DNA from 3 places in the Rhizobium sp. SG741 genome. Region 3 is predicted to be linked to each of the others. Evidence: riboswitches for the same ligand, from Rfam matches in the RefSeq annotation. Region 3 holds a riboswitch; each other region holds the start of a gene.
The links. Region 3 has a riboswitch for thiamine pyrophosphate ahead of thiC (phosphomethylpyrimidine synthase ThiC). Riboswitches for the same ligand answer to the same signal wherever they lie in the genome.
Positions count from the first base shown of each region.

Region 1: another riboswitch for thiamine pyrophosphate. It lies ahead of thiB (thiamine ABC transporter substrate binding subunit); the one in region 3 lies ahead of thiC (phosphomethylpyrimidine synthase ThiC).
Region 2: another riboswitch for thiamine pyrophosphate. It lies ahead of thiM (hydroxyethylthiazole kinase); the one in region 3 lies ahead of thiC (phosphomethylpyrimidine synthase ThiC).

Region 1 covers NZ_JAAZQP010000005.1:73,490-83,969, forward strand. Annotated here, with positions in the region: gene FHT29_RS14530 (ATP-binding cassette domain-containing protein) at 1-471, opposite strand, end outside; gene thiP (thiamine/thiamine pyrophosphate ABC transporter permease ThiP) at 464-2,101, opposite strand; gene thiB (thiamine ABC transporter substrate binding subunit) at 2,112-3,140, opposite strand; TPP riboswitch at 3,191-3,307, opposite strand; gene FHT29_RS14545 (MDR family MFS transporter) at 3,378-4,913, opposite strand; gene FHT29_RS14550 (MarR family transcriptional regulator) at 5,092-5,607, shown strand; gene FHT29_RS14555 (thiamine diphosphokinase) at 5,681-6,334, shown strand; gene FHT29_RS14560 (ABC-F family ATP-binding cassette domain-containing protein) at 6,337-8,166, shown strand; gene FHT29_RS14565 (efflux RND transporter periplasmic adaptor subunit) at 8,485-9,660, shown strand; gene FHT29_RS14570 (multidrug efflux RND transporter permease subunit) at 9,657-10,480, shown strand, end outside.
Region 2 covers NZ_JAAZQP010000006.1:195,673-206,152, forward strand. Annotated here, with positions in the region: gene FHT29_RS17380 (hypothetical protein) at 1-231, opposite strand, end outside; gene yghU (glutathione-dependent disulfide-bond oxidoreductase) at 451-1,326, opposite strand; gene FHT29_RS17390 (DUF1127 domain-containing protein) at 1,825-1,971, opposite strand; TPP riboswitch at 2,206-2,302, shown strand; gene thiM (hydroxyethylthiazole kinase) at 2,350-3,153, shown strand; gene thiE (thiamine phosphate synthase) at 3,150-3,785, shown strand; gene thiD (bifunctional hydroxymethylpyrimidine kinase/phosphomethylpyrimidine kinase) at 3,782-4,603, shown strand; gene FHT29_RS17410 (3-oxoacyl-ACP reductase) at 4,600-5,364, shown strand; gene FHT29_RS17415 (glutathione S-transferase) at 5,398-6,051, opposite strand; gene phaZ (polyhydroxyalkanoate depolymerase) at 6,174-7,388, shown strand; gene FHT29_RS17425 (undecaprenyl-diphosphate phosphatase) at 7,398-8,270, opposite strand; gene FHT29_RS17430 (hypothetical protein) at 8,476-8,688, opposite strand; gene FHT29_RS17435 (transcriptional regulator NanR) at 8,799-9,503, opposite strand; gene oiaX (3-oxo-isoapionate-4-phosphate decarboxylase OiaX) at 9,688-10,480, shown strand, end outside.
Region 3 covers NZ_JAAZQP010000002.1:556,910-567,389, forward strand. Annotated here, with positions in the region: gene FHT29_RS07955 (thiazole synthase) at 1-453, opposite strand, end outside; gene thiS (sulfur carrier protein ThiS) at 457-654, opposite strand; gene thiO (glycine oxidase ThiO) at 645-1,625, opposite strand; gene thiC (phosphomethylpyrimidine synthase ThiC) at 1,627-3,453, opposite strand; TPP riboswitch at 3,547-3,678, opposite strand; gene FHT29_RS07975 (hypothetical protein) at 3,777-4,520, opposite strand; gene FHT29_RS07980 (porin) at 5,118-6,209, shown strand; gene FHT29_RS07985 (TetR family transcriptional regulator) at 6,340-6,981, opposite strand; gene FHT29_RS34420 (EF-hand domain-containing protein) at 7,808-8,296, shown strand; gene FHT29_RS07995 (RNA polymerase sigma factor) at 8,711-9,328, shown strand; gene FHT29_RS08000 (hypothetical protein) at 9,321-9,770, shown strand; gene FHT29_RS08005 (periplasmic heavy metal sensor) at 9,767-10,216, shown strand; gene FHT29_RS08010 (DUF1800 family protein) at 10,292-10,480, shown strand, end outside.

The DNA.
Region 1 (10,480 bases), on a different contig from region 3:
GTCGCGCACCAGTGCCCTGGCGAAGGCTGCGCGCTGCCGCTCTCCGCCGGAAAGCGTTCCCGGCTTGCGCTTTTCGAAACCCGGGAGCCCGACACGCGCCAGGGCTTCCGAGACCCTTTGGCGGTCCCGGGCGGAGAGTTTCAACGACGGGCTGATGCCAAGGCCGACATTGGTGAAGAGATCCAGATGGGCAAAGAGATTGTTGTCCTGGAAGACGAGCGACACCGGCCGCTCGGCGGGATGCTTGCCGGTCACATCCTGTCCGGCAAGCAGGACGCGGCCGCGATCGGGCTGCTCGAAGCCGGCCAACAGGTTGAGGAAGGTCGACTTGCCCGAGCCGGAGGGGCCGGCTATGGCAATGATCCTGCCCTGCGGCAATGCGCAATCGAAGCGGAAATCATGCGTGCCGAGGCGCAGTTCGACGCCGGTCATCGCGATGCTGCGTTCGATCATGTCGCCGCGGTCAGTCATTTCGCCTGCCTTCGTCTTCGCGGGTGCCTTGGCCCGCCGTGCCGGCGATGGTGAGGAGAAGGCATACCACGCCGAGGATCAAGGCATATCCGTCGGCATCGTTGGTGCGGTAGCTGCCGAGCTTGCTGTAGACCAGCCAGGGCAGGGTCATCAGGCTGTCGGAGCCGAAAAGAGCGACAGCGCCGAGATCGCCGAGCGAAAGCGCGATGGCGAAGGAGAGTGCCGTGAAAAGCGGTTTGCGCAGGCCGGGCCAGTCGATCAGGCGCAAGCGGGAGAGCCCCTCAAGGCCGAGGCTCGCCGCCAGCCGCTCGGTGCGGCGTCTATGAACCACGTAAGCCGGCTCGAGGACGCGGATGACGAAGGGCAGCGCCATCAGCGCATTGATTGTCACGATCAGGACGGCGGCGAAGCGGCTGGGATCGCCGAATGGCCTGAGCGCCAGGAACCAGCCGGTTGCCAGCACGATCGGCGGAACGAGCAGGATGAGGGAGGAGGTTCCACTCAGAGCAGCCGCCAGACCGCGCAGGCTGAAGGTCTTGTTGCGGTCGGCCGAGATTACCGAGCGGGCGCGGATGATCGCGAACGATATCGCCACGGCCAGAAGGCCGGCGGCGAGTGCGATGGCGAGGCTCGTGACAGCCGCCTGCAGGAAGATCGTCTGACCGGCAAGCTTGAGAAGATCGGCTTCGAGGCCGGCGACGACGACCGAGGCAAGCGGCAGGCCGATGAAGAGGGCGGCGCTTGACAGCAATACAGCATCGACCCATCGCGCGGCGCGCAGCTGCCCGTCGATGCGCCGCAGGGCGCGGCCGCTCGTCAGCCCATGATCGTCAGGCGAGGGAAACAGCGTCATCGCGCCGAGGATTGCGGCTGTGACGACGATCTGCAGCAGCGACAGCAATACGGCACGACCGGGATCGAAATCGAAGCGCAGCGCCTGGTAGATCGCGACTTCCAGCGTGGTTGCGGCCGGGCCGCCGCCGAGGATCAGCACCAGTGTGAAGCTGGTGGCGCAGAGCATGAAGATCAGACCGGCGATGCCGGGAATGAGGCCGCGCAAGACAGGCCATTCGATGAAGCGAAAGACCGAGGCGGGTCGCATGCCGAGGCCTCCGGCAACAAGCCAATATTCCGCCGGCACACGCTCCAGCCCGGCGAGCATCAGGCGGCAGGCAAGCGGCATATTGAAAAAGACATGCGCCAGCAGGATGCCGGCAAGGCCGTATATGCTGACGGGCTGCGACAGGCCAATTGCCGTGAGGGCCTGATTGAGCAATCCCTGGCGCCCCCAGATGCCAAGCAGACCGAGCGCGCCGATCAGGACAGGCAGGCCCATGGGCACGGCCATCAGGCGGATCAGCCACAGCCGCCCGGGAAAACGCGGCTGGCGCGCCAGGGCGCGGGCGACGGGGATGGCAAGCACGATGGAGAGCAGCGCCGACAGGGTCGCCTGCAGCAGGGTGAACCGCAGCACGCGCAGCAGATAGGGATCTGCGAGCGTGGAGTCGCCGCCGGATTCGATGCCGGCGGCAAGCAGGACGACGACGGCGATCCCGACGAAAAGCGTGATGCCGGCGAGACTGAGCGCCCCGCCGGAAATGGCGCGTCTTCTTTCGGGTGCCGTCAGCATGGTCGCGATGTCAGTTGCCGCTGGTGGCGGCCAGCCATTCGTCGATCCAGGCCTTGCGGTTCTTCTCGACGACTTCAGGACTCATGAGGAAGGTCTTCGTCGGCACCACGAGCTTGCTGAAGGCGTCCGGCAGCGGCGTCGATGTGGCGGAGGCCGGCATCATCCAGTTGCTGGTGGGGATGATGTCCTGGAAGGCCGGCGACACCATGAATTTCAGGAAATCGCGGGCAAGGTCCTTATTCGAAGACGATTTGACGAGGCCGGCGACCTCGATCTGGATGTAATGTCCTTCGGAGAAGGCAGCCGCCTGATAGCGGTCGGCCTTTTCCTCGATCATGTGATAGGCCGGCGACGTGGTGTAGGAGAGCACCATCGGCGCTTCGCCCTTGGTGAAGAGATCATAGGCCTCCGACCAGCCGGGCGTCACCGTCAGGATGCGGCCCTTGAGCTTGGTCCAGGCATCGGCTGATTTGTCGCCGTAGATCGACTTGACCCAGAGCAGGAGGCCGAGGCCCGGTGTCGAGGTGCGCGGATCCTCGATGACGATCTTCTGCTGGGGATCGCCCTCGACGAGATCCTTCATGCTCTTCGGCGGGTTCTTGACCGTCTGCGTGTCATAGATGACGGCGAAATGGCCGTAATCATAGGGCACGAAGACATCATCCTTGAAATCGCCGGGAACCTTGAGCGCCGATGTGTCGACGCCGCTCGCATCGAACAAGCCGGTATCCTTGGCTTCATTGACTAGATTGGTGTCGAGGCCGAGAACGATATCGGCCTTGGTGCCGGCGCCCTCGAGCTTGAGGCGGGACAGAAGCGCCACGCCGTCGGTGACGCTGACGTAGTTGACCGTGCAGCCGCATGTCTTTTCAAAGGCGCCCTTGACCTTGGGGCCGGGACCCCAATCGGCGGTAAAGCTCTCATAGGTGTAGATGGTCAGCGTCTTGTCCGCAGCCTGGGCGGCCTGGGCAGTAAAAAACGTCGTGCCGGCGGCGAGAGCCAGGCCGGCGAAGAATGACAATAGCGATCGGTCGTGCATGACAGCGCCTCCTCTTTGGTTTCGTCTTGAAGGGGAAAAGGGCGCCATGATTTCGTCACGCGTCTAATCCCTCCGCCGGTGTTAGCCGGATCAGGTTCCGCGGGTTGGCCTGTCAAAGCCTCTCAGCCAAATATCCCAAAGGACATAAGGCACCCCGTTAGAGCATCGGCAGATTTAGCCTTGTGACGAAGGGATGACAAGGGGAATGATTCCCCCGTCGATTGCAGGCCGCACGATCTATTCGGCGGCTTCGGCGGCAACCGTGTTTTCGAATTTCTTGGTGGCGCCGGGCAGCTGCACGTTCTTCAGCGTGAGCGCTGTCAGAAGGCCGAGCAGGCAGATGCCGGCTGCCGTCATGAACAGGGGACTGAAGGCACTTGCATAGGCATTGGCGACGGCTTCGCGGGTGGCTTCCGGCAGGGCCGCCATCATCTTCGGCGTCAGTTCCTTGATGTCGGAAACGCCTGAAATCGAGACACCGACATTGCCGAGCTTGGCGGCGATGATGGCGCCATAGATGGAGATGGCGATCGAGGCACCGCCCATCCGCGACAGCGTCACCGCGCCGGTAGCAGCACCGACGTCGCGGCTATTGGCGGCGTTCTGCACGCCGATGACAGGCACCTGCTGCGCAAGGCCGATACCGATGCCGTGCAGCAGCATCAGGCCGCCGATGACGGCGATGGGCGTGCCGGCATGGACGAAGGCGAGCGAGCCGAAAGCAATGGTGCTGCAGGCGGCGCTGGCGACGGCAAAGGGTTTGTAGCGGCCTCTTGCCGCGATCAACCTGCCGGCGGAAAGCGAGCCGCAGACGATGCCGCCGGTCAAAAGGATGAACAGCAGGCCGGCCAGCGAGGGCGAAAGGCCCGTCGTCGTCTGCAGGAAGAGAGCGAAGTAGTTGACCATGCCGATGGCGACCGCACCGCTGGTGATCGAGATGATCAGGAGCAGGCCGAATGTCGGATTGCGGAACAGTGTCATCGGCACGATTGGCTCGGGCGCACGCCGCTCGATGAAGACCCAGGCGATAGCGCAGATGACACCGAAGGCGATGATGCCGAGGCATTGCGGCGACAGCAGCGATCCGAAGAGTTCGGTGCCGTCTGCGGCGAGCACGATGCTTGTCGTCGTCAGTGCAAGAACAAGCGCGCCGGCATAGTCGATCTTCGGCCGGCGGGCCGGCTTGCGGTAGGGCAGCATGGTGGCGAGGCCGGCGAGCACGATGAAGCCGATCGGCACATTGACGAGGAAAATCGAGCGCCAGCCGAACAGATCGCTCATCGTGCCGCCGAGGACGGGGCCGATGGCGCCGGACGCCATCAGCACGAGGCTCGAATAGCTCTGGTAGCGGGCGCGTTCGCGCGGCTCGAAGAGATCGGCGTTGACGGCGAAGATCGACACCATGATGCCGCCGCCGCCGAAGCCCTGCAGCACGCGGGCGGCGATCAGCGTGTCCATCGACACCGCAAGGCCGCAGACGGCGGAGCCGACAGTGAAGATCGCGATCGCCGTCATCATCACATATTTGCGGCCGAAGAGGTCGCCGAGCTTGCCATAAACAGGCATCACGGCGGAAAGGGAGAGAAGATAGGCCGATCCAATCCAGCCGAAGCGTTCCAGATGCCCGAACTCGCCGACGATGGTAGGGAGTGCCGTCGATACGATCTGATTGTCGAGCGTTGCCATGAACATGGCGGTCATCAGAAACAGGAAGAGAATAAGCCGCCGCCTGGGATCCGTCACGAGCGGCGCGAACGTTGTCTGCATGTCCATGGAGCAAGATATCCGAGCTTGTCCGAAACGCTGCGCAGTCGAGCGAATGCGCGGGGCGCCCCGGCTTCATATAGGAAACATATGTGCTGTTAGCATATAATTGTCAATGACAGGTGAATGCTGTTTGCATGTTTTATTTCTTTTCCGCCTCTGATATGGTGGAAAGATGACATCAGCGATGAATACACGTGAAGTTGAAGGCCCGCCGCTGACCGAAGACGCGAATCTCCTGCTGATCGGTCAGGCGATGACGCGCATGCGCCTGCTGACAGGCCGCCGTATGATCGGCAGGCTCGCCATTCAGAACGTCGCCCCGGGGCTTGAGCTTTCGCATCTCGATGTGCTCGACGTCGTGAGGCGGGCAGAGGCCACAGGCGAAGTCACCGTCGGGACGATTGCGGACATCCTGCGCATCGATCCATCGCGGGCGAGCCGCATCGTTGCCGATATGGTGGCGCGCGGCGTCTTGCGGCGAAAGGCGTCCCAGGCAGATGCGCGGCGCATCGTCGTCGTGCTCACCGCGCTCGGGCAACGGTTGCTGTCGGAAATTCAGGCGCAAAAATACTCCGTCATCGGCGGCATCTTTGCCGATTGGTCGGCTGAGGAAATCAAGAGTTTCTCGTTGTTGTTCGATCGCTATGTCACAGGCTATGAACGCGTTATTGAGGCCCGCCTCAAGGAAACGACCGACTGAGCGGCCGACACGGGTCGTTCTTGCGAACGGCGCTCTTCCCTAGGGATACGACTTTGCGCTATGGGCTTGGCGCATGAGCCAGTCCACCACCTTCACCATCCTACTCGGCGGCGAGCTTCGCATGACGGATCGGTTGCGCGCCGCGGTTTCCGATAGCCGTTTCATCGCGGCCGACGGCGGCATGCGCCATGCCGTGGCGCTTGGCGTAGAGCCGGAGCTCTGGGTCGGCGATTTCGACTCCACATCCGCGGACCTCCTCGCGGCGTTTCCCAAGGTGCCGAAACAGCCCTATCCGGCGGCGAAGGCGGCAACCGATGGCGAGATTGCCGTATCGGAGGCAATCGATCGTGGGGCAACCAGGTTGATCCTGGCCGGGGCCATGGGTGGCGAACGGTCTGATCATGCGATCCAGCACCTGCTCTACGGCGTCCAACTCGCCGAAAAGGGCTTTGATGTGCTGTTGACCTCCGGTGATGAGGAAGCGGTGCCGCTTCCGCCGGGAGAGCTGATGCTTCAGCTACCGGCCGGATCGCTGTTTTCGGTTCTCGGTTTCAGCGACCTTACGGGGCTTTTCATCGACAATGCCCGTTATCCCTTGCGCGATTTCCATCTGCCCTTCGGCACGTCGCGCACCATTTCCAATGTAGCGGAAGGCGCTGTGCGCTTTTCGCTCGGCAGCGGCAGGGCGATCGTCCTTGCCCGCCCTTATGATCTCAGCGGAGTCTGATCTTGGCCCCTCCCATTCTGAAACTCGACGACATCTTCCTGAGCTTCGGCGGAGCACCCCTGCTCGCCGGCGCCGGGCTGCAGGTGGAGCCGGGTGACAAGATCTGCCTCGTCGGCCGCAATGGTTCGGGCAAGTCGACTCTTTTGAAGATCGCAGCCGGCATGGTCGAGGCGCAGTCCGGCGAAGTGTTCCGTCATCCGTCGTCAACCGTGCGCTATCTCGAACAGGCGCCGGATTTCGCCGATTACAAGACGGTGGCCGCCTATGCCGAAGCCGGGTTGGGGCCTGGCGACGATCCCTATCGCGTCACCTATCTCCTGTCGCATCTCGGCCTCACCGGCGAAGAGGATCCGAAGAACCTTTCGGGCGGCGAAGCGCGCCGTGCGGCTCTTGCCCGCGTTCTGGCGCCGGAGCCGGACATCCTTCTGCTCGATGAGCCCACAAACCATCTGGACCTGCCAACCATCGAATGGCTGGAAGGCGAGCTGCAGAAGACCCGCAGCGCGCTGGTGTTGATCTCGCACGACCGTCGTTTCCTCGAAAAAGTCTCGACGGCGACCGTCTGGCTCGATCGCGGCACCTCGCGGCGGCTCGATCGCGGCTTTGCATTCTTCGAAGCCTGGCGCGATCAGGTGCTGGAAGCCGAAGAGCTGGAGCAGCACAAGCTCGGCAAGGCGATCGAGCGCGAGGAGCACTGGCTGCGCTACGGCGTGACCGCGCGGCGCAAGCGCAACATGCGTCGCCTCGGCGAATTGCACGACATGCGCTCGCGCCATCGTGGCCACAGGGGCGCGCTGGGTTCCGTGCAGGCGACCGCCGCGGATGCGCAGGAGAGCGGCAAGCTGGTGATCGAGGCCGAGAAGATTACCAAGGCCTATGACGAACGCGTCATCGTGGCGCCGTTTTCGATCCGCGTGCATCGCGGCGATTGCATCGGCCTCGTCGGTCCGAACGGCGCCGGCAAGACGACGCTCCTGAAGATGCTGACCGGCCAATTGGCCCCGGACAGCGGCACGGTGAAGCTCGGCACCAATCTGGAGATCGCCACGCTCGACCAGAAGCGCGAAGAGCTTGATCCCGAGGACACGCTTGCCAACTACCTGACCGACGGGCGAGGCGAAAACCTGCTTGTCAACGGCGAGCAACGGCATGTAACCGGCTACATGAAGGAATTCCTGTTTCAGCCGGAGCAGGCCCGCACGCCGATCAGGAATCTTTCCGGCGGCGAGCGCGCCCGGCTGATGCTGGCGCGTATCCTGTCGCGGCCGACCAATCTGCTGATCCTCGACGAACCCACAAACGATCTCGACATCGAGACGCTCGATCTGCTGCAGGAAATCGTCGCCGGCTTTTCCGGTACGGTCATCCTCGTCAGCCACGACCGCGATTTTCTCGACCGCACCGTGACCTCGACGATCGCGCCCGCCAACCCGGAAGATCCGGACGGCCGATGGATCGAATATGCCGGCGGCTATTCGGACATGCTCACCCAGCGCAAGGGCGCGATGGAAGAGCGCAAGCGGGCGGAAAAGGCGGCTGAAAAGCCGAGGGCCGCAGAGACTGCGTCATCCGCCGCGGACGCCTCGAAAGGCAAGGCCAAGCTTTCCTACAAGCAGAAATTCGCATTGGAAAACCTGCCGAAGGAAATGGCCAAGGCGGAAGCGGAGATCGCCGTCCGCGAGAAGAAAATGGCCGATCCCACTCTCTTCACCAAGGATCCCGCTACGTTCAATCGTCTTGCGGCAGAGATGGAAAAGCTGCGCGAAAGCCTGATCAGGATGGAAGAGGAATGGCTTGAGCTTGAAATGCTGCGCGAGGAGCTGGAGGGCTGATATCTCTGCCAGCTCGCCCTATGCGCGTCCGTCTATATTAGAAAAAACAATCGGTTGCGCTCGGTCGCGGCCGCTTCATTCCCTGTTGTCGAATCCGATAAACTGTTTATACATTAACGGATGCTGCCGGACGATGAGCCGGTTGATACCCCCGGGCCGGCGCGGCCCGTGGTGCATGTTGGGGAAGTCCGAAGAGACTTGATTGGATTTCGCCTGATGGCGACAGGTCCTTCGTAAAAGTTGCAGGCAAATATCGTAGACGTTTAACGCGGCGGCGCTTATTGCCGTGTGCGGTTTTTCGAGGGGGCCTTCATGCCGATGCTGCCGCGTGCCATTTTGTTCAGCTGTGTAGTCACCGTTTTCTCGGGCGCCCAGGCGCTGGCGCAAAGCGCGCCGCCGGCTGCGCCCGTCACGGTCGCCAAGCCCGTCGTTCGCGATGTCATCGACAGCGACGAGTTCATCGGGCGCTTCCAGGCGGTCGACGAGGTCTCCGTGCGCTCGCGGGTCGGCGGTTATCTGCAGGAGGTGCATTTCAAGGACGGCACCATGGTCAAGCAGGGCGACCTGCTCTTTGTCATCGACCAGCGGCCGTTCATCACCACCTTGAACGAGGCGACGGCGTCGCTGGAGGTGGCGAAATCGTCGCTCACGCTTGCCGATGCGCAATTCAAGCGGACGGAATCCCTGTCGACGACGGGCAGCCAGTCGGCCTCGAACCTGGACGACCGCCGCCGCGACCTCATCTCGGCGCAGGCGAATGTGCGTGGGGCTGAGGCGGCCGTGGATCGCGCCAATCTCGACATGGATTTCACCAAGATCACCGCGCCGCTCAGCGGCCGGATCGACCGTCGGCTGATTTCTGTCGGCAATCTCGTGCAGGCCGATCAGACCATCCTCACGACCATCGTGTCTCTCGACCCGATCGATTTCTATTTTGACGTCGATGAGCGCCGGCTGCTTTCCTATGCCGACGAGGCGCGCAAGAACGGTAGTGCCTTGCAGCAGGGCGGCGGCGGTCTCAACGTCACCGTGACGATCGCCGACTCTCACCAGAAGTCTTTCAAGGGCAAGCTCGACTTTGCGGAAAACCGTGTGGACAATCAAACGGGTACGATCCGTGTTCGCGCTACCTTCCCCAACCCCGATCTCATTCTCCAGCCCGGCCTGTTTGGGCGCATCCAGGTGCAGGGCTCTAACAGCTACAAGGCGATTCTGGTGCCCGACGAAGCCATCGGCTCGGATCAGAACCAGCGTGTCGTCTATGTCGTCGACACGGCCGGCAACGTGACGCCGAAGTCGGTGCGGGTCGGGCCGAAGCTTTATGGCTACCGGGTGATCCGCGACGGCATGACCGGTGACGAGACCATTATTGTCAACGGCCTGATGCGCATCAGGCCCGGCGTCAAGGTCGCGCCTCAGCTGATCGAATTGCCGCAGGAAGCGTCGAATGACGAGCCGCCGGCTCAGGCGGACGCACAGGGGACGGATCAATGAGGTTTTCCCATTTTTTCGTCGACCGGCCGATTTTCGCGTCGGTTCTGTCCATCGTGCTGCTGATCGTCGGCGGCATTGCCTATTTCCAGCTTCCGGTGGCGCAATATCCGGAGGTCGCGCCTCCCACGATCGTGGTGCGCACCTCCTATCCGGGCGCCGATTCCCAGACGATCGCCGATACGGTGGCGACGCCGATCGAGCAGGAGGTCAACGGCGTGGAAGACATGCTCTACATGTCCTCCTATTCCAGCGCCGACGGCTCGATGTCGCTGACCATCACCTTCAAGCTCGGCACCGATCTCGACAAGGCGCAGGTGCTGGTCCAGAACCGCGTCGCCATTGCCGAACCGCGCCTGCCCGATGATGTCCGCCGCATCGGCATCACCACGGTCAAAAGCTCGCCCGACCTGATGATGGTCGTGCATCTGCTCTCGCCGAGCAACCGCTACGACCAGCTTTATATCTCCAACTATGCCCGAACGCGCATCCGCGACCTTCTCGTCCGTCTCGACGGTGTCGGCGACGTGCAGCTCTTCGGCGAGCGGCAATATTCGCTGCGCATCTGGCTCGACCCGGAAAAGCTCGCCGCCTACGGCATGACCGCAGGCGACATCGTCCAGGCGTTGCGGGACCAGAACGTGCAGGTGTCCGGCGGCTCGATCGGCGGGCCGCCGGTTTCGGGCACCAACGCCTTTCAATATACGGTGACGACCCAGGGGCGTTTTTCCGATGCGCGGCAATTCCGCTATGTCATCGTCAAGGCGACGGATAGCGGCCGGCTCGTGCAGCTGCAGGACGTGGCGCGTATCGAGCTCGGCGC
Region 2 (10,480 bases), on a different contig from region 3:
TGCGGCAGAAATGGTCGAGGCCGTTGACGAGCCGAAGGCGAGGTCGCGCGGACGAGGCGACGGGCCATGGCCATACATATTGAGGCCGGTAGCCTCATCGCAATCCAACCGCTCGTCGCCGCCCGAGATCAGACTTCTTAGAAGAGCCTCCTCTCCTTTGCCCGATCGCTGCAACGGCGCGCCTGCGGCCACGTTCCTGTCCAGGGCACGGTCGTCAACGATTTGCGGCATGGAGAAGCATTCCTCTGGCATCCTGTTCGGAACGCTTTGCATGGGTGCATCGCGCTCAAGTCTGCCGACAGAACCCTGCCAGCAGCCGCACATTAGGCCAAACAAGATGGAGCGAGGCTGACTTGCCGGGCATAATCACCCGGCATTCAGGACCGAACAAAACAAAAAACTCGCGGCTTTTGGGCCGCGAGCTCATGACGATCGAAAGTAAATGGAATGTCAGCCGGCGGGCGCGATCTTGTCCTGCGTCTTCGTGTCGAAATCGCTGGCGTCATGGCGCTCGCGCAGCTGTTCGGAAGGATCGCCGGACATGCGGTTGACCATGCGTCCGCGCTTGACGGTCGGTCGTGCGAATATCTGCTCCGCCCAACGCTGGACGTTCTTGTAATCCTGCACCTGCAGGAATTCGGCTGCTCCGTACTGCCAGCCCTTGGCCAGGCCGCCATACCATGGCCAGATTGCCATATCCGCGATCGTGTATTCGCTGCCGGCAATATATTCGCTTTCGGCCAGACGACGGTCGAGCACATCGAGTTCGCGCTTCACTTCCATGGCGAAACGATCGATCGCATATTCGATCTTCGTCGGAGCATAGGCGTAGAAATGGCCGAAACCGCCGCCGAGATAGGGCGCGCTGCCCATCTGCCAAAACAGCCAGGAGAAACATTCGGCTCGAGCCGGCTGTTCGGTCGGCAGGAAGGCGCCGAACTTTTCGGCGAGATAGGTCAGGATCGACGCCGATTCGAAGACGCGGATCGGCTTGGGGCCACTGCGGTCGAGCAAGGCGGGGATCTTCGAATTGGGATTGACCTCCACGAAACCGCTGCCGAACTGGTCGCCCTCGCCGATCTTGATCAGCCAGGCATCATATTCAGCGCCGCTATGACCAAGCGCCAGCAGCTCTTCGAGCATGATGGTGACCTTCACGCCATTCGGCGTTCCGAGCGAATAAAGCTGGAGGGGATGACGACCCACCGGCAATTCCTTTTCGTGGGTCGGCCCCGCGATCGGACGGTTGATATTGGCGAACTGGCCGCCATTCGCCTTGTTCCAGGTCCAGACTTTCGGCGGCGTGTATTCGGCAGAACCGGTCATGGGCATCCTCTCGTTTTCAGTGAATCGAATTGAGCGTGGTCATCGATGTAGCGCGCTACTTCTGTCGCACATAGTAGCGGCTGTTCATTTTTACGAGAGGAGCACGAGCTGCTTTTTGGATGGCCCTGGATAAAACGAAAAAAGCCTGCCGCGGGAGGAGGTGCGGCAGGCTTTCGACAATAAATGAACAGCGCACGGGAGGAGGAGTGGCGCTGTTCGCGCAGACGACCTTGGGAGGAGGAGTAGGGCGCCTGCAAAGCGAAGGGATGCGGGAGGAGGTGCATCGCTTCGATGAAAATCATAATACCTGGCTTTTGCTCACTTCATAGGCATTTATTTGCAAGGCAGTTATGCGCTATGCGAAAAGCGGAAAGCTCGACCGCATAACATTTCGGCATACAAAACAGTGACAGCCGTCATGCGGACAAAACAAAAGCGCCTGCCCGGGAGGAAGCAGGCGCTGGCAACATGCAGATTGCAGATCAGCGTTTCGAGCCGTTAGCCCGCGATGGCTGCACGGGCAACATTGCGGATTTCGCCGCGATCGATACCCAGGTCATGCAGTTCGCGCGTGGACATACGGCCCAATTCGGCGACCGTCTGACGGTACTTGCGCCAGTTGTTGAAAGAGCGTGCTACGTTCATGATGATCCCCTTTCCTCGGGCATTCGAAGCTGAGCTGCCGTCCTTGGCGCTCCATTCGCTTCGATGAGAAACATATAGTGGAAGCCCCTCGCCTTTTGCAGCGCCAAGGCTTCACTGCACCCATGCATAAAGTGCATGGGTTGATGCAGAACCTGCAAGGCTGTTCCGGCACGGCCCCCAATGTCTTTGCGATTTATTGATGACAGGGCAGCCTTTGTCTGCGAAAACAACGGCATTGAGAGACAGGGGCGTCTGCTATCCGGCAGGCTGAGAAGCACCCTTTGAACCTGAACCAGATCATGCTGGCGGAGGGAGTCGCTCGGGGTTCTGCAACATCCTATGCCGCCCCTCGCGTCTCGCCCGCCCGAAAGGGGCGATATGCAAGACCAAACCACTGCCGGCACTCTGTTCGGCGCCATGCGGGCGAATCCGCCGCTGGTGCAGTGCATCACCAATTTCGTCGCGATGAACATCGCCGCCAACGTGATGCTTGCCGCCGGCGCATCGCCGGCCATGGTCCATGCCGAGGAAGAAGCGGCCGAGTTCGCCGCCATCTCCGCCGCGCTGACGATCAATATCGGCACGCTGTCGGCCGAATGGCTTGTCGGCATGCTGTCGGCCGCGCAATCGGCAAGACAGGCCGGCAGGCCCTGGGTGCTCGATCCGGTCGCTCACTATGCGACCGCATTCCGGCGCAGGGCAGTCGCGCAATTGCTGGACCTGCAGCCGACGGTCATTCGCGGCAACGCGTCCGAGATCATCGCGCTCGCAGGAGGCATCAGCCACGGCCAGGGCGTCGATAGCCGCGATCCCGTCGAGCTGGCCGAGCAATCGGCCAGGCAACTCGCCGAACGACATGGATGCGTGGTTGCCGTGACCGGTGTCACCGATTTCGTGACCGATGGCCACAAGGCGCGACGCATAGAAGGCGGATCGCCGCTGATGCCGCAGGTCACGGCCCTCGGCTGCTCGCTGACCTGCCTGGTCGGGGCCTTTGTGGCGACTGCGCCCGATAATCCCTTCGATGCGACGGCGGCGGCCCTTGCCGTCTTTGCCGTTGCCGGGGAACAGGCGGGAACCGTCGCCGATGGGCCTGGCTCCTTTTCCTGGCGCTTCCTCGACGCGCTGGCCGCCCTCGATGCGGAAGCGCTCACCGCCAAAGCGAGGATCATGCTCGCATGAAAAACTTCGACCTTTCGCTTTATCTCGTTCTCGATCCGATACTCTGTGCGGATTTCGGCATGGTCGAGACAGCCCGTGCGGCGGTCGCCGGCGGTGCGACCATCGTGCAACTGCGTGACAAGCATGCTTCAACCGCAGCCATGATCGATACCGGCCTTTCGCTCAAGCGGGCGCTGGCCGGAAGCAACGCCCGCCTCATCGTCAATGACGATGTCGAGGCGGCCATCGCCATCGGCGCCGATGGCCTGCATATCGGGCAGGAAGATCTGGACGCCGAAACCGCCCGCCGTATGATTGGGCCGGAGATGATCCTCGGTCTCTCGGTGGAGACGGAAGCTCTGGCCTCGGCCGTCGATGCCGAGATCGTCGACTATGTTGGTGTCGGCCCCGTCTTTGCCACGCCGACCAAGCCCGACCACAAGCAGCCGATCGGCTTTGACGGCCTTGCCCGCATCATCAGGCTCTGCCCGGTTCCTGTCGTCGCCATCGGTGGTCTCAAGGCCGAACACACAGCCGATGTCCTTTCGGCCGGAGCGGACGGACTGGCGGTCGTCTCGGCAATCTGCGGCAAGGCCGATCCCGTAGCCGCCACGGCCCTTATCGCCGAAGCCGTCAAGGAGGCGCGCAGATGATCCGCAACGTTCTCTCCATCGCCGGCTCCGATCCTTCCGGCGGCGCCGGTATCCAGGCCGATCTCAAGGCCTTTTCGGCACGCGGCGTCTATGGAATGGCTGTCCTGACGGCATTGACTGCCCAGAATACGCAAGGCGTTTCCGGCGTCCATTCGGTGCCACCGCAATTTGTCGCCGATCAGATCGAAGCCATCTTTGCCGATATACGCGTCGATGCCGTCAAGATCGGCATGATCGCGAATGCTGGGATCGCCGAGGCCGTTGCCGACATTCTGGCGCGACATCGCGATGTTCCCATCGTGCTCGACCCGGTGATGATCGCCAAGGGCGGTGCCACCCTGCTTGCAGCGGATGCCGTTGACGTGCTCACCCGGCGGCTGTTGCCGCTGGCGACGGTGCTGACGCCGAACCTGCCGGAGGCGGCTGCCCTGCTGCATGAAGCCGAGGCGAAAAGCCGCGAAGACATGGCGTGTCAGGCGCACGCTCTAGCCGATCTCGGCACGGCGGCAGTCCTCGTGAAGGGCGGCCATCTCGAAGGTGATGAAAGTCCGGACATATTGGCAAGCGCTGACACCCTCACCTGGTTCGAAGCCGAGCGGTTGCCGACGAAGAACACGCATGGAACCGGCTGCACGCTGTCCAGCGCAATTGCGGCCGAGATCGCCAAGGGCTTGCCGCTGCCGCAAGCCGTTGCCTCCGCCAAACAGTACCTCGCAGGCGCGGTTGCAGCCGCAGGGCAGCTTTCGGTCGGCAGCGGCCATGGCCCTGTCCAGCATTTCTACGCGCTTTGGTCTGACATGGAAGGAATATCGAAGTGAACCTGCCCCTCAACGAACAAGTCGTCATCGTCTCTGGCGCCGGACGCGGTTTCGGCGCCGCGATCGCAGCAGCCTTTGCCCGCGAAGGCGCCAAAGTTGCCGTCAACTACCGCACCAGCCGGGAGCCGGCGGAGGCGCTTGCAGCACGGCTTGGCGACCACGCAAAGGCGTTTCGGGCCGACATCCGCAGCCTCGACGAAACAAAACAACTCGTGGCAGACGTGACGGCCCATTTCGGAGCCCCGACCACGATCGTCCACAATGCGCTCGCCGATTTCAGCTTCAATGGCGACGCGCGTTCGAAGTTGGACGCACTGAGTTGGGCCGAAATGGCAACGCAGCTCGAAACCGCTCTGCAGGGTGCACTCAACCTGATACAGGCGGCGCGGCCGGCGATGGCGGCGGCGGGCTTTGGCCGCATCGTTACGATCGGCACCAACCTCTTCCAGAATCCGGTCGTGCCCTATCACGATTACACGGCGGCCAAGGCGGCGCTGCTGTCGCTGACGCGGACGGCCGCCGCCGAACTTGGCCCGCTCGGAATTACCATCAACATGGTCTCCGGCGGCCTGCTGCGCACCACGGATGCCAGCAGCGCCACGCCCGAAGCGGTCTTCGACATCATCGCAGCGAACACGCCGCTGCGCCGTGTCACTACGCCTGAGGAAGCTGCCGACACGGTTCTATTCTTCGCAAGCCCCTGGGCGCGCGCCGTCACCGGACAGAACCTGATCGTCGATGGCGGGCTTGTCTTCGGATAATGATCCGCAGCGAAGCGGCGCGCCGGCCGGCGATCAGAACTCCACTTCCAGTTCGATGATCTCGTCCGGCTCAGCCACGGCCCCTTCGGTCCACTCCCGCATCAGCGGCCAGGCAAGCACCGTCTCGACATAAGCGGCCAGTCTCGGTTCCAGCTCCACTGCATATGTGCGGAAGCGCGTGCAGACCGGCGCATACATCGCATCGGCGACGGTCGGCGCCTTTCCGAACAACCAGGGACCGCCGCTGGCGTCGAGGCAGTCTGTCCAGATCGTCTTCACCCGCTCCACATCGGGGCGTGCGCCCGAAAATATCTTGAAGCTCGCATGCCGCGCCTTGAGATTCATCGGCAGGGCCGAGCGCAGATTATGGAAGCCGGAGTGCATCTCGCCGGAGACGGAGCGGCAGAGAGCACGGGCAACCCGCTCAGTGGGCCATAGCCCCGCCTTCGGAGCGATTTCGCTCAGATAGTCCGCGATCGCCAGCGTGTCCCACACGGTGACATCCTCATGGGTCAGTCGCGGCACGAGAACCGATGGCGATAGAAGAAGAAGCTCCTGGCGGGCCTCATCGTTCATTTCCACCAGCATTTCGGTGAAATCCAGGCCGGCCATGCGGCATAGCAGCCAGCCACGCAGCGACCAGGAGGAATAGTTCTTCGAGGAAATCGTCAGTGTCGCCTGCGTCATCGCGATCCAATCCGTGCCGGACAAATAATGGTCTGCCATAACAATCTTCTCGCATAGCGCGGCATATTGCACTAGCTTTTTTGCACTGCCGCATTTCTCTGGCAGTGCGGGAGACGTCGGCCATGCTCTATCAAGCCTATCAATTCCAGGATGATCTCATTGCGCCCCTGCGCGATCTGGCGCGGCGCCTGCAAATATTCTCTGCGCCGATGTTCTGGGGACCGGCTGGCGAGATGGCGCAGCACTTTTCTGCCGCGCTGGAAATGATCTCCCGCTACGAGATCACCCACAAGCGGCCCGACTTTGCCATCGACGTCGTCAGGGTGGGAAATCGCGATGTACCCATAACCATTGAAACCACGCTCGATCTGCCCTTCGGCAAGCTTCTGCGCTTTGCCGCCGATATCGATACACCGCGACCGAGGATCCTCGTGGTCGCGCCGCTTTCCGGCCATTTCTCCACGCTCCTGCGCGGCACGGTGAAAACCCTGCTTCGCGACCACGATGTCTACATAACCGACTGGGCGAACGCCCGCGATGTGCCTGTCTCCGCCGGACTTTTCGGCATGGACGATTATGTGGACTACATCATCCGCTTCCTGGAGAAGATCGGCCCAGGCGGGCACGTCCTTGCCGTCTGTCAGCCCTGCGTGCAGGTACTGGCGGCGGTTGCCGTCATGTCGGAAGACGGGCATCCGGCGACGCCTCGGACCATGACCTTGATGGCGGGTCCGATCGATCCGCGCGAAAGCCCGACCGAGGTCAACGAGCTTGCCGTGTCCAAGTCGCTCGCCTGGTTCGAAAATTCGCTCATCAGCAATGTGCCGTGGCGCTATTCGGGCGGCGGCCGACGTGTCTATCCTGGCTTCCTGCAGCTCGTTGCCTTCATGGCCATGAACATGCAGCGCCATCAGGACGCCCATCGCAAGCTCTACGAGCATCTGGCCAAGGGCGAGACGGCCGAGGCCGCCAAGATCAAGACCTTTTATGACGAGTATTTTGCCGTACTCGACATGACCGAGGAATTCTATATCGAGACCATCGACCGGGTGTTCCAGAAAGCCGAGCTGGCGACGGGAGATTTTACCTATCGTGGCCAAAAGGTCGATCCCGGCATGATCCGCAAGACGGCTCTTTTAACGGTCGAGGGCGGACGCGACGACATCTGCGCCCTCGGCCAGACCTCGGCCGCACACGATCTCTGTCGATCGCTGCGGCCACATCTGAAACGGCACCATCTTCAGGCCAATGTCGGACACTACGGTGTATTCAACGGCCGCCGCTGGGAAACGGAAATCTATCCCATCGTCCGGAACATGATCCTCGCGATGGAATAGCGCAGCCGCTCAAGCCCAACCCAGGGTCAGAACGCCGAAGAGAATGACGACGCCCAGCACGATGCGGTAGATCACGAAGGGCCAGGTGGAGAAGCGTTCCAGGAAGCGCATCAAGCCCCAGATCGCCACGAAGGACGAGATGCTGCCGACAATAAGCCCGACGAGCAGCACCGACCACGCCTCCATTGGAATATGAGCCTTGTAGAGCGTGAACAGCTCCTTCAGCCCGGCAAGAGCGATGGCGGGAAGTCCGAGCAGGAATGAAAACCGCGCCGCTTCGTCGCGCTTCAGGCCAAGGAAGAGGGCGCCTGTCAGCGTGGAGCCCGAACGAGAGACCCCTGGAACGAGGGCGCCGACCTGAGTGATGCCGACGAACAGGGCATCCATCAGGGTCATCTGCTCCATGTCCTTCGTATGTCGGCTGTAGAGTTCCGCGACGGCCAGAAGAATGCCCATGACGAGACAGGCGAGACCGATGACCCAGAGGCTGCGAAACGACGTGCCGCAGGCATTGAGCGAAGACGATAGCAGCAGGCCGGCAATGACGATCGGGATGGTGGCGATGATGATGGCAATCGCAAGCCGCATCGCGGGCGAGCGCCAATCTCTCTGCCTTATGGCATCGAGCGATCCGAAGGTGACATAGCGGACATCACTCCAGAAATAGGAGATGATCGCCGCCAGCGCGGCAAGCTGCATCGCCGCCGAGAACGCCGAGCCCGGATCCTGCCAGCCAAGCAAGGCCGGCACCAGGCGCATGTGGGCCGTCGAGGAGACCGGCAGCAGCTCCGTCAGCCCCTGCACGACGCCCAGAAAAGCTATTTTGGCATAACCCAGGGCGACGAAGCCCGTGTCCACGCCCTGCGTACAAACATCAGCCACGTTTCGATATCCTCAGTTCTTAAGTGGGGGGCTTAGCGCCGGAAGGGCGCAATGAACTTTGCTGCGAAACAGTTTTCCGACGTGTTATCGGTGGCACATGTCGAATGCATTACCGATCTCGCGCTCAGAATCGGGGCGACGATAGTCGGGCAGGCTGAACCCTATCTGAAATTGTCAGCTTTATTTTCCAAAGTCTGATGGAATTCTAGCTATCGTCCTCGGGCAGCGACTGCATGTAGCGGATGATGCCATAAAACACGACGCAAAGGACGACGGCGCCGATCACATGATGAAGACCATGCAGAATGTTGTGATGATGCCTGACCAGCAGGGAAAGCAGATTATAAAAAGCTATGGCGAGCACCGTCATGACGGGAGCCAGGACAAACGCCATGTTCCGATGAATAAAATTGATCATCACGCACCTCTTCTACATTTCGGCAGATACCACGAAGATTGAGGAGAAATTACGACAAATATACAGGCCCACACGAACCGTAAATGGCGGGCGTCCTGAAGAAAAAGCGCCTATTTGGTATAAAGGGCGCGCGACCGCTCCAGATGCTTCAATACCGCCGCCTCCGCGCCATCCGCATCGTTTTCGGCGAGCCGTCCAAGGATTTCCTCGTGCTCGACCAGGGTGAACTTTTCCTTGCCCGTCCAGATCAGCATGTCCGTATGGTAGGTCTTCAGCCAGGCCAGCATGGCTTCGCTGACGGCTGCGAAAATCGGGTTGCCGGAAATCTGCGCGATGCGCGTATGAAACTGCATGTCGGCTGAAATGAACTCCTCGGCATGACCGAGAAAGGCGCGCTGCCGTTCGATGATCTCCTGGAGATCGGCGATATCCTTTTCGGTTGCGCGCACCGCTGCCTCGCGCGCCATGCCGCGCTCGAAGAAAATGCGGGCGCTCTTCAAATGCTCCAGCGAATCCGTCGATTGCGACAGCATGATTTTCGCCGTCAGATCGACCTGCCGGAAGAGTGACTTGGCGGTGAGTTGCAACACTTTTGCCCGCTCACCATGGGAAATGTTCACCAACCCCATATTGGCAAGTGCCTGCATCGCCTCGCGAATCGCCGGACGCCCAACGCCGAAACGCTCCATAAGGACGCGCTCGGATGGCATTTCGTCGCCCGGCTTGAGTTCTCCCGATGTAATCAACCGTTCAAGCCGATCAAATACTTCGTCGGACAGCTTTCGACGTACAATTTGTTCTACTGGCTGGCCCATGGAACCCCGCTTGCTCAAAGCTTTTCTTTCCTTATGCATTTTTGCCTGCCGTCGAGAAAGCCCATACGGAACAGCCTGCCGGCTAACGAGCAAAAAAATCGTTGCAGAAGTTGGGATACTCATTATACCACTTCACCAGTTTACGCCACGCGAAAATCGTCGGCGAAAGGAGCAGTCAGTCCCTATGACCATCACCATCACCTACCGTATCGAAACGTCAGGCAACATCGAGGCGATGGCCCGCAAGATTGCCAGCGATCAATCGACCGGCACGTTCGTGGCGGTGCCTGGCGAGACGGAAGAGCTCAAATCGCGGGTGGCCGCCCGCGTTACGGCGATCCGCCCGCTTGCCGACGCCGAGCGACCGACATGGCCGGAAGTTGCCGAAGGTCACGGCCGCATCCGCCGTGCCGATGTCGATATCGCCTTTCCGCTCGATGCGATCGGCACCGATATTTCGGCGTTGATGACCATCACTATCGGCGGCGTCTACTCGATCAAGGGCATGACCGGCATCCGCGTCGTCGACATGAAGCTGCCGCAAGCCTTTCGCGACGCTCATCCAGGACCGCAATTCGGCGTAGCCGGCAGCCTGCGGCTGACCGGCGTCAGCGGTCGTCCGATCATCGGCACCATCGTCAAGCCGGCACTCGGCCTGCGGCCGAAGGAAACGGCTGACCTGGTCGGCGAATTGATCGGCTCTGGCGTCGATTTCATCAAGGACGACGAGAAGCTGATGAGCCCCGCCTACTCGCCGCTAAAAGAGCGCGTCGAGGCGATCATGCCGCTCATCCTCGATCACGAGCAGAAGACCGGCAAGAAGGTGATGTACGCCTTCGGCATTTCGCACGCCGATCCCGACGAGATGATGCGCAACCATGATCTCGTGCTGAAGGCCGGCGGCAATTGCGCCGTTGTCAACATCAATTCCATCGGCTTCGGCGGCATGAGCTTCCTGCGCAAGCGCTCCGGCCTGG
Region 3 (10,480 bases):
GGGCATCAGCACCTTGCATCCGGCTTCGAGCAGCCGTTCGGCCACCACCAGATCGTCCGTCGTGTAGGGAAAGACCTCGAAACCTTCGCCGGAGAGAATGCGAGCTGCTTCGACGAGCGCAAACACGTCCGGCTGCAGCGTGTCGTGGTTGCCGATCACCTCCAGCTTGATCCAGTTGGTCTGAAACACCTCGCGCGCCATCTTCGCCGTCAGCACGGCCTCGGATACGCCATGACAGCCGGCGGTATTGGGAAGAACGCGAGTGCCGAGCTCACGGATCATGTCGAAGAAAGCGCCGCCATTGCGCCCGCCGGCCGTTTCGCGGCGCAGCGACACGGTGAGGATCCCTGTCCCCGATCGCTTGACCGCTTCTGCGAGGACGATGGGCGAGGGATAACGCGCGGTGCCGAGAAGAAGGCGTGACTCTATTGGGGTTCCATAAAGATCAAGCATGGTTCAGCCTCCCTGCATTGGCGTCAGGATCTCGATCCTGTCGTTGTCGTTCAATGCATGGTCATCGCGGTCCTCTCGATGGACGACTTCGCCGTTGACGGCGGTCGCCAGCCAGTCGCCCTCATAGTCGAGTGCAGCCAGAAGTTGCGAAAGTGTGGCTGCGGCGATCGTCTGGGCTTCGCCATTGATGATCAGGCGCATCGGGAGCTCCTTTGCTTTGTCTGTTCGGAAAGGACGAGATCGGCAGCCTCCGCCGCCATTGCCGGCGCGAGCAGGAAACCGTGGCGATAGAAACCATTGATCACGACGACTTTGCCTTCCCGCGTCACGCGCGGAAGATTGTCGGGGAAGGCGGGGCGGATACCGGCGCCGGTTTCGATGACGGCGGCGTCCGCAAAGGCAGGATGCAGCGCGTAGGCAGCATTCAGCAGTTCCATCAGCGAGCGTGCGCTGACCGGTCCATCGAATTCGGTCTCGATCATGGTCGCGCCGAGCATGAAAAGGCCGTTGCCGCGAGGAACGATATAGACGGGAAAGCGTGGATGCAGCAGGCGGATAGGCCGGGCAAGCGCGATTTCTTCCGTGCGCAGATAGAGCATTTCGCCGCGTACGCCGCGCAGATCCGGGGTGTGCCCGATACGGGCGGCGCCCGTGCAATCGACGATCTCGGAGAACTCGTCCTCGTTCACATCGTCACAGGTAAAGGCGACGCCCTTCGCCAACAATCCTTCTTTCAACGAGTGCAACGCCCGACGCGGATCGAGATGGGCTTCCTCAGGAAAGAACAGCCCCTGTCTGAAACGTCCGGCAAGGGCTGGCTCGAGTGTCGCGATATCGCTCTCCTCCACCCAGCGATAGCCGGCCGTGCGGCTGGCGAATCGCTTTAGTTCGCCGTGATCGCGCGTCGGCGCGACGACGAGCGTCCCGTTGCGCACGACGTTACCCGGCAGGATCGCATCCCATCGGTCGGCGGCATCGCGGCCGAGCGTAAGCACGGCCTCATCGGCGCTTTCCCGCTCGCACCATGGCGCCAGCATGCCGCCGGCGAGCCAGGAAGCGGCATGATCGAAGTTCGGGCGGGGGTCGAAGATCGTCACTTCTGCGCCGCGAACGCGCAATTCATGCGCGACCGTGAGGCCGGCGACGCCGGCCCCTTTGACAAGGATACGCATCTCATTCGGCCGGATGCGCTGGCTTATCGATCGGCATGTAGAGATCGCCGCCTTCGCGATACTTTGCCGCCATCGCGTCCAGTCCCTCCTTCTGGGCCTCCGCGCGGATGTCGTGCGAGATCCGCATGGAGCAGAATTTCGGGCCGCACATCGAGCAGAAATGCGCCACCTTGTGGGCTTCCTTCGGCAAGGTCTCGTCGTGGAAGCTGCGGGCGGTGTCGGGATCGAGCGAAAGGTTGAACTGGTCTTCCCAGCGGAATTCGAATCGCGCCCGCGACAGGGCATCGTCGCGCAGTTGCGCCGCTGGATGTCCCTTGGCGAGATCGGCGGCATGAGCGGCGATCTTGTAGGTGATGACGCCGGTCTTGACGTCGTTGCGATCCGGCAGGCCGAGATGCTCTTTCGGCGTGACGTAGCAGAGCATCGCCGTGCCGAACCAGCCGATCATGGCAGCGCCTATCCCAGAGGTGATGTGGTCGTAACCCGGCGCGATATCGGTCGTCAGCGGCCCGAGCGTGTAGAAGGGCGCCTCGCCGCAGACCGCGAGCTGCTTGTCCATGTTTTCCTTGATCTTGTGCATCGGCACATGGCCGGGCCCTTCGATCATCACCTGGCAATCCTTGGCCCAGGCGATCTTCGTCAGCTCACCGAGCGTCTCGAGCTCGGCAAATTGCGCCGCATCGTTGGCATCGGCGATCGAGCCGGGGCGAAGGCCGTCACCCAGCGAGAAGGAGACGTCATAGGCGCGGCAGATATCGCAGATCTCCTCGAAATGCTCGTAGAGGAAGCTCTCGCGGTGATGATGGAGACACCACTTGGCCATGATCGAGCCGCCGCGCGAGACGATGCCGGTGACGCGATTGACTGTCAGCGGGATGTAGTGAAGCCGCACGCCGGCATGGATGGTGAAATAGTCGACGCCCTGTTCGGCCTGTTCGATCAACGTGTCGCGATAGACCTCCCAGGTCAGGTTCTCGGCAATTCCTTCGACCTTCTCCAGCGCCTGATAGAGCGGCACGGTGCCGATCGGCAGCGGCGAATTGCGGATGATCCACTCGCGGATATTGTGGATGTTGCGGCCGGTGGAGAGATCCATGACGGTATCGGCACCCCAGCGGGCGGCCCAGACCATCTTCTCGACCTCTTCCGCCATCGAGGAGGTAACGGCGGAGTTGCCGATATTGGCATTGATCTTCACCAGGAAGTTCCGGCCGATGATCATCGGCTCTGCCTCCGGGTGATTGATGTTGGCGGGAATGATCGCCCGTCCGGCGGCGACTTCCTGCCGGACGAATTCCGGCGTTACATGATCGGGAATATGCGCGCCGAAGCTCTCGCCGTCGCGGACCAAGGCTTCGGCCTTTGCCTTGCGGCCGAGATTTTCGCGAATGGCAATGAATTCCATCTCCGGGGTGATGATGCCGGCCCGCGCATAGGCAAGCTGCGTGACAGCCTTGCCGTCCCTGGCGCGCAGCGGCTGGCGGCGCCCGGGAAATTCGGGGGTCAGCCGATCGGCACTGACGAAGCCGTTGTCCTCAGGGCGCACATGGCGGCCCTCATAGGCTTCGACATCGCCACGAGCGAGCACCCAGTCACGACGGAGCCCGGCAAGTCCCTGCTCGATGCGGATTTCGGCGCCCTCGACAGTATAGGGGCCGGAGGAATCGTAGACGACGACGGGCGGCTCGCCTGCCGTCGGATGAACGCTGATCTCGCGCATCGGCACGCGGATGTCGGAATGGATGTCTCCCGGAATGTAGATCTTCCGGGATGCCGGCAGCGGGCCGGTGGTGACGGTTGGGGTGAGGTTTTTTGCGGCAATGGTCATGGTTTGAGGCTCCAAGTTGCATTTGGAGACCCAGTCAATCAGCCGGAATGATGAAAAGACGCCGGCTGTGGATTCCACGCGTGAATCCGAAGCCTTCGAGCGCTTGCACCGTCCCTACGCCAGTATGAACTGGATCAGGTTCAACGGGTCACTGCGCCACAACAGGCAAAGCCGTATTGTCCAGCAGTATCTCAGCCCCTTGTCGGGACCCCCCTGGTGAATATCGGGAGGCTATGCTCTCCCCTCCACCTCTGTCAACCCCGCAGCCAAGATCACGGTCGCTGTCTGTGATCTTCCTCCGGCCGCTCCGGCATAGACCCGCCTTAGTAGCGGGGCGCCGTGTTGCCAACGAAGCGATGAGCGCCGGTATGGGTAAGCTTGCTGGCGGTATCGAGCCAGATCTTGCCGCCAAGCGCCCGCCAGCGATGGCAGAAGGCGAAATCCTCGCTCAGATAAATGCCCGTCCCTTCCTCGATCATGCATTCGAAGAGAGCGTATTGAGTCGCAGGCGAACGTTTGGTGCCGGGATAGGCATGGATGGCGCTGTAGCGCAGATCGGGATAGGCTGCGGTCATCGTCTTGATGACTTCACGTTTGATGAGCAGCATGCCGGTGCCCGCATAGATAGCACTGACAAAATCACCATCGCGTTCGCTGCTCTGGCCGACCAGCGGCGTGCCGACATAATGCAGAGCTGCGGCATTGAGTGACTCGCCGGTGCGCGTGGTTGCGCGCGCCGCACTATCCCAGTCGTAATCCTTGATGGGGTACATGGCCGCGACGACATCCTTGTCCGCATTCAGCAGCCGCATTACCTGCTCGGGCTCGAAACTGATGTCCGCGTCGATGAACAGCATATGCGTCGCCGCCGTGTCGTTCAGGAAGGAGGATACCAGCGTGTTGCGGCTGCGGGTGATCAGCGCATCATTGCCGAGGAGTGCAAGCGTCAATTGTATGCCGGCCTGCGCGCCGACCTGCATCAGGGAAAAGATGGATTGCATATAATCCTTGGCAACAAGTCCGCCGAAACAGGGTGTCGCTATGAAGATCAGCCGATTCTCGGTCATTCGCTGTTGGGCCCTTTCCGGTAGCGCGCGAGTCGCAAGAATCTAGGGAGATTCAACATTTCTGTGTGTACCGAATTATTGAATTTTGTTTCTGGAGAGTTTCCGAACGTTGTTGACGGAAGCCGGGATGATTGCCGGGGCGTGCGAAAATGGCGGGTTAGGTCGCGGGGCTTCCGGATTGGCCACCGATGTCGATGCCGCGCTCGGCCGTGGGCACTTCCGCCGGCCCCAAAAACGCGCCTTTCCGCCATCAATGAATGGTCCACGCCTGTCCCGCTGCCCGCAGTTGCATTTAAGCAACAGATGCCAAGACTAACGCTATGGTCGGTTTCACATAATTGACAAACATACTGTCCGTTTGTAAATCGGATGCAGGACATAAGCTGTCTTACGGTCGAGTATTCGGCCGGATCGGTAGGGGCATTTCATGACCGTTGCCGCGAGATCAATTATGGAGGTGAGAGGGGACTCAAGCCAACATCAGGTGCGTATTTGCCGGGCTACTTGGTCGCGTTTAGACCGACCGGCTTTCGAGGTGATATTCCAGCTCTGCACTCGCGGAAAACTAGAAATGCATATTACAACCAGGAGTTTAATATGAACCTGAAAAGTCTTCTTCTCGGCTCGGCTGCTGCGCTGGCGGCAGTATCCGGCGCTCATGCGGCCGACGCTATCGTTGCCGCTGAACCGGAGCCGCTCGAATACGTTCGCATCTGCGACGCCTACGGTGCTGGCTACTTCTTCATTCCGGGCACCGAAACCTGCCTCAAGGTCGGCGGCCGTGTCCGTACCGAAGGCGAATGGTACGATGCTTACAACCCGAACAGCAAGGTCGGTACGCTGTGGCACACTCGTGCCGAGCTCAGCCTCGACACCGCGACCGACACCGAATACGGTCCGCTGAAGACCAATACGGTTATCCGTTGGGATTGGAGCGATGGCAACTCCACCTCCACGAAGCTGCTGTTTGCCAACATCAGCCTCGGCGGCTTCCTCGTCGGTAAGGCCGACTCGCAGTACAACTCCTACATTGGTTATGCTGGCGACGTCATCAACGACGACGTGATCTATGACGGCCCGTACGAACTGAACCAGTTGACCTACAACTACGATGCAGGCAACGGCTTCACGGCTATGGTCTCCGTCGAAGACAGCAACTCCAGCGGCTCGGGCGCTTCCTACGGCTCCAGCTGGTGGACGGACGACAAGTCCAACCACTACGCTCCCGACGTTGTTGCCGGTGCCGGCTTCAAGTCTGGCGCATGGGGCTTCAAGGTCGTCGGTGGTTATGACTCCATCGTCGAAGAAGGCGCTGTCAAGGCTCGCGTCGATGCCGACTTCGGTATGTTCTCGGCCTTCTTGATGGGTGGCTGGAACACGGACGGCGACAAGCTCAACAAGTATGCCGGCACTAACCTTGATCGTTCTGCTTGCCCCGTTAACGATCCGTCGAAGTGCGGCTGGGGTGACTGGGCAGTTTGGGGCGGCGTTGGCGTTCCGATCAACGAAAAGCTGAAGTGGAACCTCCAGCTCGCCTACACCGACTCGAAGATCTTTGCTGCGACCACGAACCTCAAGTTCAACCCGGTCAAGAACCTGCTTATCGAGCCGGAAGTCTCCTATACCGATTTCGATTCTGTGAACCAGGATCAGTGGGCCGGTATTCTGCGCTTCGAGCGCAGCTTCTAATCCTAAGTTACCTGGCCTCGTGCCAGGTAATAGAAGCCTGATGTTTCCAATCCGTCGGGCTTCTTACACTGATCGGTTGACCTCCGATCAAAGAGGAAGGATCCGGCTTTCCCTCCGGATCCTTCTTGATTTAAAGGGCCAATGTCGCCATCCCGCGCGTCTGGACCGACGGGAACCAGGTTTTCAATACCATCTTGATAAACATCTGTCCGCAAGGGACGAGCTGGAAATCGCCCCTGTCGAGCGTCCATTCCGTGATCAACCCGCCGATGACGGCGGTCAGTGAGGAGGCAGCCGTATCCGGCGTCCAGGGTGCGGGTAGCTTCGTGTTCGCATCCATCAATGTAAATATTCTCGCGAAGTGTTCGTGCATATCGTGCCGGAAGGAACTCGCGCGGTTCGTGGTTCCATCGCAGAACGCCATGTCGAGATGCATCATAACCTTCAGCATGCTGCGTTTGCGCGGATCGTACTGAATATCCTCGAACACCGTTGCGATCGCATCCGCCACAAGATCGAGCGGATTGGGCGGCAATTCCTTCGACATCCGCTCGGCCAACTCCTGGAATGGCTGCTGTGCCTCATCCCGGATCGCGAACATCAATCCCTGCTTGTTCTTGAAATGCCAATGAACCGCTCCCCGCGTAACACCGGCTGCTGCGGCTATCTCCTCCAGGCTGACATTTTCGTATCCCTTGTCGAGAAACAGAGCCTTCGCGGAATGTAGGATTTCGCTCCGGGTTTCTGCCGCCTCCTCCTTAGTGCGCCTCATTCGGTTCTCCACATAAGCCAATATTCAAGCTGTGCCCCTTTTTTATATGTCGCTCCATCAACGCCGTTTCGGTACTGGTCCTCCCTTATACCAGCAACAGCCACAACGCAGCAAAGCTTAGATATTCCCTAAAAATCGACGAAGGAAAACGTACTGAGGCGTATTCGTCAAGCTCCTATAAGCCACGCGCAAGTTTCCTTGTGCAGTTTGGGCGTGTTGGGAAGTGCAAAATCGAAAAATGTGCAGATGCCGATAGCGCCATGATGGCGATCGCTCGCCTTGGACATCCTTGAATTCATTACCCTCGGAAACGGCCCATTCGCCCGATCGCAGGGGCATGGCGAGTTTGATCTCCAGCATTCGGCAATCCCATCCGCCCATATCGATGTCGAAGTCAGGCCGCCGCAGTCACGCGATCCGGCATGACATCCTGTTCAAGTCGCGTACGCGTAAAGCATTCAAGTCCCTCTCAACGCTCGTATTCGGAGGCCCCATGACGAGCATTACCTCAGTCCTATCAAATAATTACTATCCATATCGGACATCTCAGTCGACGTCGTCCTCATCGAACGATTCGGTCGCGTCCATACTGTCCGGTAGCTCATCCAGCAGTTCTTCCGGCACGAGCTCGTCGTCATCAACCGACCAATCTCAGATCGCTTCGGCCGAGCAGCTGGTTGCCCAGCTGATGAATATCATCCTCAACTTGCAGTCTGGCAACGGCAGTGACAGCTCCAGGTCGGACTCGGAGAGTGATTCCACCAGCGCGACGTCGAGTACTCAGCAGTCTTCCGCGACCAGCAGCCAGAGCAGCAAGCAAAGCGATATGATCGGCGCCATGGATACCGATGGCGATGGCAATATCAGCGAGGCGGAATTCGTTGCCGCTCGTCTGTCCGATGTCAGCGAGGACCAGGCAACGCAGTTGTTCAAAAGCTTCGACACGAAGAACACCGGCTCGCTTACCGAATCGCAGCTGGCAAGCGCCATGCAGTCGGGCCAGCAGCCTCCTCCTCCGCCGCCTCAGGGCAGCCAGTCGAGTGACGACCAGCTCTCCAGCATGTTCTCCTCCATGGATACCAATGGCGACGGCAGTGTCAGCGAAACCGAGTTCGTTGCAACTCGCCCGTCCGACGTGAGCGAGGATCAGGCAACAGCGCTATTCAAGAGTCTCGATACCTCCGGTTCGGGATCGCTGACGCAGAGCCAGTTCGAATCGGCCATAAAGGCGCAACAGCAGCCGCAGATGCCTGATTTCGGCGGCCTTTATGCGTCCACTGACCAGGAGCAGACGGACGAACTGCTGTCCCTCTGATCGAAAGTGACCTTTCGCATCCGATCATGCGAACGGGCCGCCCGCTTGAACAAGAGACGTTGGGGCTTCCCTGTCCAAGCGGGCCGGCTTTTAAAGAACTTCCCCTATGAATGAGGCATTCCTGCAGCCCATCCTCTTATGGACGAGGGCCTGACGCCGCACGATCTCCGATTCTCTGGAAAGCCGCCTTGTTCTCAGTGCTGCCCGCGACAGAGGTGCCGCGCTCGCAAACGGAAAAGCAAAGATCGATGATATCAGAGCGACGGATTTCGTCGCGCGAAGCGTTCAACCATTGAGAACCTATGCTCGATATCGAAGGGAAGACACGCTGCCGGAGACGTTTCGATCGGATTGGCGTCGCCCGCCGGGACTGACGGATAGGCTAAGTCCCCTTGTCAAACGCAGGGAACGGGGGTGCTATGCGATCATTTCACGAAACCGGGACGACGGCGATTGTCGATGAAATGGGATCGCGTGCCCAGGAGTGGCGACCCGGACGAGGATCTGCTCGGTCGCATCGCTGCCGGTGACGTTCCGGCGATGCGCCTGATGGTCGCGCGGCAGCTGCCGCGGATTCTGTCCGTGGCCACCCGCATGCTTGGCGATGCCGCCGAAGCCGAGGATATCGCGCAGGAAACATTTCTGCGTGTGTGGCGAAACGCCGGAGGCTGGCGCCAGCGCGATGCCCTCTTCAGCACTTGGGTCCATCGCGTGGCGATCAACCTCTGCTACGATCACCTGCGTCGGCGCAAGGATGTGTTTGCCGAGCACCCGCCCGACCTCGAATATGAGGGTCCGGCGCCGGATGCCGGCCTGATGAGCGAGGATGACCCATCGCGGCGCGTGGAGCGGGCCATGCAGATGATTGCTCCCCGCCAGCGCGAGGCGATCGTCCTGGTCTACTATCAGGGGCTGTCGAATGCGGAGGCGGCGGCGATCATGGACGTTAGCGTGGATGCGCTGGAAAGCCTGCTTGCGCGTGGAAGGCGCTCCTTGCAGTTGCTGTTATTGAAGGAACAGAGCGATGGCTGAACATATCGCGGGTCCGATGAGTGCCGAGCGGTTCGCTGAAATGGTCGACGCCTATGGCGGCGACATCGGCCGATGGCCGCAAGATGAGCGCGCGGCCGCACGCGCCCATGCCAGGAGTGCCGAGGCAGCCGGCATGCTCGAACGTGCAGCGGACCTCGATTCGCTGCTCGACACATACGTCCTCAAAGCTGGCCACGAAGGCTTGGACGGCCGGATAGTCGCAAAATTTGTCCACCGCTCGAGGATGAGGAACTTGTTTCGCTTCGGTTCCGCCGGCATCGGTCTTGTCGGCATCGGCATTGCGGGCGCTCTCGCCGGCAGTATCGCCATCGCCATTTTGGCGCCCAACCTCACGTCGGACACCGTCATCGCATCGGATGGGACCGCCACCATGTTCGGCGATGTCGGGCCGGATGCGGCGATAAGGCAGGACAGCCAATGACAGACCGCAGCTTTCGAATATTGGTCATATCTCTGCTGGTGCTGAACACCTTCCTGATCGGAGCATTGGCAGGCGGAGGACTGACATGGATCCGCAACTCGCAGGCACGCGCCGCCGTGATGCCTTTGGCGGGCGAGCAACTGCCTTCGTCGCAGAGGAAAGCGCTGCGCGCGGCGCTGAACGAAGCGCGGAAAGACCAGCGCCCGACCATTCTCGAGGCGCAGCAGGCCAAAATAGATGCTGCGTCCATCCTAGGGCAGCCGACGCTGGATACGGAGGCACTGTCGGCCGCCTTGGCGCGAGCGCGCAATGCCGACATCGCCCTGCGGACGAAGCTCGAGGAACGCGCCGTCGATTTCGCGGCAACGCTTTCCTATGACGAACGCCGCGCTCTTGCCGAAAGCCTGATCCGCCGCGGCGTTCCCAAAGCCGCCGCCACAAAATGATCACACTTGCCCACCGACGGATCGGAAAGATGCTCGCGTTTAAGGAGCATGTCTGATGCAGGAGTTGGCAGGAACATGGCTCAGCAATCGAATGATGTTTATGCCGCGCTCGCTCTTTCCCGGTTCGGGCTAGGAGCGGATCATAACGGCATCGCGTCGATCCTGTCGGATCCGCGCGGCGCTTTGCTTGAAGAGATCACCGAACGCTTCGTCCCGGTTCCGGTCGGGTCGCAATTGCAGTCCACAGCCGATCTTCTCGTTGCT